DNA from 2 places in the Cupriavidus sp. 05L411 genome. Region 2 is predicted to be linked to the other one. Evidence: predicted binding sites of a transcription regulator. Region 2 holds the regulator's gene; the other holds the start of a gene.
What was found. Region 2 encodes NrdR, which represses ribonucleotide reductase genes. Its sites were predicted from a motif close to CACNANATNTNGTG; they were not measured.

Region 1: AC1DQR_RS11670 (ribonucleoside-diphosphate reductase subunit alpha) is a predicted target of NrdR. The motif match lies at 1,723-1,736, and genes of this name have one in related genera.

What each region holds. Positions count from the first base shown of each region.
Region 1 is NZ_JBFTOQ010000008.1:80,745-83,136, reverse strand. It holds gene AC1DQR_RS11670 (ribonucleoside-diphosphate reductase subunit alpha) at 1-1,531, opposite strand, end outside; gene ampD (1,6-anhydro-N-acetylmuramyl-L-alanine amidase AmpD) at 2,012-2,392, opposite strand, start outside.
Region 2 is NZ_JBFTOQ010000002.1:236,698-239,089, forward strand. It holds gene glyA (serine hydroxymethyltransferase) at 1-741, shown strand, start outside; gene nrdR (transcriptional regulator NrdR) at 888-1,355, shown strand; gene AC1DQR_RS03360 (GspH/FimT family pseudopilin) at 1,484-2,167, shown strand; gene pilV (type IV pilus modification protein PilV) at 2,172-2,392, shown strand, end outside.

The DNA of each region.
Region 1 (2,392 bases), on a different contig from region 2:
GGCAGGTGGCGGGCGAGAACAGGGTCCATTCGCCGGCTTCCATCACGCGCTTCATGAACAGGTCGGGAATCCAGTTCGCCGTGTTCATGTCGTGGGTGCGGCGGCGATCGTCGCCGGTGTTCTTGCGCAGCTCGAGGAATTCCTCGATGTCCAGGTGCCAGGTTTCCAGGTAGGCGCAGACCGCGCCCTTGCGCTTGCCGCCCTGATTGACCGCCACGGCGGTGTCGTTCACCACCTTCAGGAACGGCACCACGCCTTGCGACTTGCCGTTGGTGCCCTTGATGTGCGAGCCGAGGGCGCGCACATTGGTCCAGTCGTTGCCGAGACCGCCGGCGAACTTCGACAGCAGCGCGTTTTCCTTCAGCGCCTCGTAGATGCCTTCCAGGTCGTCCGACACGGTGGTCAGGTAGCACGACGACAGCTGCGAGCGGCGGGTGCCCGAGTTGAACAGGGTCGGCGTGGACGACATGAAGTCGAACGACGACAGCAGCTGGTAGAACTCGATGGCACGGGCTTCGCGGTCCTTCTCACCCAGCGCCAGGCCCATCGCCACGCGCATGAAGAATGCCTGCGGCATTTCGATGCGGGTCTCGTCGATGTGCAGGAAGTAGCGGTCGTACAGGGTCTGCAGGCCCAGGTAGTTGAACTGGAAGTCGCGCTGGGCGTCCAGTGCCGCGCCCAGGCGGACCAGGTCATAGGTGGCCAGCTTCTCGTCCAGCAGCTCGGCTTCGATGCCGCGCGCGATGAACTTGGGGAAGTAGTCGGCGTAGCGCGACACCATCTCGGTCTGGGTCACTTCGGCGCCCAGGATCTCCTTGCGGATGGTGTGCAGCAGGATACGCGCGGTGACCTGGCTGTAGGCCGGGTCCTTCTCGATCAGGGTACGCGCGGCCAGGATGGCGGAGTCGTAGACCTGGGTCATCGGCACGCCGTCGTACAGGTTCTTCAGCGTTTCCTTGAGGATCGGCTCGGCGCTGACGGCATCGCCAAGGCCCGAGCAGGCGTTGTCGATCAGGCCATGCAGCGCGCCCAGGTCCAGCACGCGGGCCACGCCCGCATCGGTCACGTTGAACGTGGCGCCGCCTTCCTGCACGCGGGCCACCGCCTGGGCGTTTGCCTGGGCGCGTTCCTGGGTGCGCTTCTCGCGGTACAGCACGTAGGCGCGAGCCACTTCATGCTCGCCCGAGCGCATCAGCGCGAGCTCGACGTGATCCTGCACGTCTTCGATATGGAAGGTGCCGCCGTTGGGGCGGCTGCGCAGCAGCGCGCGGACCACATTCTGGGTCACTTGCTCGACCACTTCGCGCACACGCGCCGAAGCGGCGCCCTGCCCGCCGTTGACGGCGAGGAAGGCCTTGGTCACCGCAACCGAGATCTTGCTCGGCTCGAACGCCACGACGGCGCCGTTACGTCGGATGATCTTGTAATCCTGGTAGCTGCCAGCGGCGGCAGTAGCGGGGCTCGACTGCGCGTTCGCTGCTGCACCGGCGCCAGCTGCGCCGGTGGAGATTTCGTTCTGGGTTGTCTGCATGAGGAACTCCTGTTCTGACCCGTGTTTTATGAGTGACAAAGAGTCCCGGGCAAAATGCGCAAAAAGGCTCAGACACGCCGGCCGGTCTTACCCGGGGGGGCGCGCTGCGATTGCTGGATTCTGCTGGGACTCTTGTGATGCGCCGGCCCTGCGGCGGTAACTGCACACCTAGGCCGGCTCCCCGAAAGCACCACTAGATCTAGTGGTCGATGCGAAAAACTGGACTAAGTATAGTGAAACGGGGCGGATTCACCAGTCTTGACAAGCGCCTTTTTGGCGCGAATTCCAGTGCCGGCATGGCATGCGGCGCTGCGCCATACCCGCTAGCCCAAGAGACGCAAGGGAATCCGCCCGACGGTTCGTTACCGCACCGTGACGCGAAATTTTTTTGATTGACCTGACCTCTTCGATAGCCGCGGACTTTATCAGGGTTTTCCCCAGATCGCGGCTATCCCCTAGACCTGGCTTGTTGCCCTTGCCTCAGGGCCGTTCTTTGCGGTAGGGCAATTGTGCGGGCGCCACGCCGGCTGCGGCGGCAAAGGCCGCCCAGTCGAAATGTGGCCCCGGATCCGTCTTGCGCCCCGGCGCGATATCGCTGTGCCCCGCCACGGCCCGCACCGGATAGGTGCCTAGCAGGGCACGCACCAGCGCCGCGGTGGTGTGGTATTGGGCCAACGTGAACGGCTGGTCGTCGCTGCCTTCAATCTCGATGCCGATGGAAAAGTCGTTGCAACGCGGCCGGCCGAAGAACTCGGACTGGCCGGCGTGCCAGGCGCGGTCCAGGCAGGACACGAACTGGACCAGCTCGCCCCCTCGCGCCACCAGGAAATGCGCCGACACCCGCACTTGATGGATCGTCTC
Region 2 (2,392 bases):
CTGATCATCGCCGGCGCCTCGGCCTTCGCCCTGCGCATCGACTTCGAACGCATCTCCAAGGTGGCCAAGTCCATCGGCGCCCTGTTCATGGTCGACATGGCCCACTACGCCGGCCTGATCGCCGCCGGCGAGTACCCCAACCCGGTGCCGCACGCCGACTTCGTCACCACCACCACCCACAAGAGCCTGCGCGGCCCGCGCGGTGGCGTGATCCTGATGAAGGCCGAGCATGAGAAGGCCATCAACTCGGCCATCTTCCCCGGCATCCAGGGCGGCCCCCTGATGCACGTGATCGCCGGCAAGGCAGTCGCGTTCAAGGAAGCCCTGTCGCCCGAGTTCAAGACCTACCAGCAGCAAGTGGTCAAGAACGCCCGCGTGCTGGCCGAAACCCTGATCGAGCGCGGCCTGCGCATCGTCTCCGGCCGCACCGAAAGCCACGTCATGCTGGTCGACCTGCGCGCGATGCAGATCACCGGCAAGGAAGCCGAAAAGGTACTGGGAGAAGCACACATCACCGTCAACAAGAACGCCATCCCCAACGACCCGGAAAAGCCGTTCGTCACCTCGGGCATCCGCCTGGGCTCGCCGGCAATGACCACCCGCGGCTTCAAGGAAGAAGAAGCCCGCTTGGTGGCCAACCTCGTCGCCGACGTGCTGGAAAACCCGCACGACCTGGCCAACATCGCGCGCGTGCGCGAGCAAGTGGCAGCCCTGACCAAGCGTTTCCCGGTCTACGGCTAAAGCCCAGCGCCACCCGCCACGCGCGGGTGGCCGGCAGCCCTGCCGCGCCTGCGGCGGGCCTTGCCAACCCAGCCCGGCGCGACACAGAATGACAAAACGCTGCCTGCGCGGCACGCGCCCCGGCTCATACTTCGAGGTGGTCAGGCATGAAATGCCCTTTTTGCGCTCACTCCAACACCCAGGTCCTGGACACGCGCATGTCGGAAGAAGGCGATACGGTGCGCCGCCGCCGCCGCTGTGAATCCTGCGACCGCCGCTTCACCACCTATGAGCGGATCGAGCTGTTCTTCCCCGCCATCGTCAAGAAAAACGGCTCTCGCGCGGACTATACCCGCGACAAGCTGAAAGACTCGATGCGCCTCGCCCTGCGCAAGCGCCCGGTCTCGGCTGAAGCCATCGACGCCTCCATCACCCGCATCGAAGAGAAACTGCTCGCCCTCGGCGAGAAGGAAATCCCCAGCAGCCAGGTCGGGGAACTGGTCATGCGCGAACTGCGCCGGTTGGACAAGATTGCTTATATCCGGTTTGCTTCGGTGTATCGGAGTTTTGAGGACGTGTCGGAATTCCGCGACATGCTGGACGAGTTTTCGACGTCTACCCCACGGAAGGGGTAGCAGACTTCCAAGGAAAGTTGTTTAATCTGCACTACCTTCTTATATAAAAACAGAAGGTACGGTGGACTCGCCCGGAGAGGCGAAATACGCCAACAAGAAAAAAAATAGTTTTCGGACGGGAGTCGAACATGGGTCAGCCTTCCTGCCTTGCGGCAGCGGGCTTGGTTGCACTTGTGCGCACCAGGCTATCATGGGCACCGGGGAAAGCGCTGCGCAGTGCATGGGCAGCGCTAGCCGATTCACGCCCCAACGCCCTCCGGCACACTGCCAACCGCTCCTTCCTCCCCTCTGCGCTACGCACCACTCGGCAAGCCGGATTCACTCTCATCGAGCTGATGGTGGCGCTTTCGGTTCTCGCCATCCTGGCGGCAGCAGCAGTTCCGAACTTCAGCTCCTTCATCCATCGCAGCAGGATGACGACGGAATCATCCAATCTGGTCAGCGATGTGGAGATCGCCCGTAGCGAAGCAGCGCGTCGCAATACAACAATCACCGTCTGCCCCACCGCCGACGGCACCAACTGCACCAGTGACTGGGCCCAACGCCGCGTGGTCTTTGTCGACAGCAATGGCGACAACATCATTAGCAACGGCGAAGAGGTAATCCGCAAAAGCGATCCGCCTGCCAGTTCCATGGTCATCGTGGCCAGTAACTTGAGCACCGGCGCCACCAGCATCCGTTTGCGCTCCTGGGGCGCGCCGGATTCGCTTGGCTCCTGGCAGTTATGCGAGAAGTCATCGACCAGCGCCGGCCAACGCATCTCGCTCACGGGCAGCGGCAAGCCCACCTCGCAGCAAGTCGCCTGCCCTTGATGCCATGAAGATAACGCATCCAGAACGCATCCACAGCCGGCGTCGCCCCGCTCCCGGCTTCACGCTCATCGAAGCCCTGGTGACGATCGTGGTGCTGTCATTTGGCGTGCTGGCGCTGGCCTCCCTGCAATTGCGCACACTGGTCGATGGCCGAACGGCTTCCATGCGCAACGTCGCGACCGTGCTGGCCTACAACCTTGCTGACCAGTTGCGCAGCAATGAAGC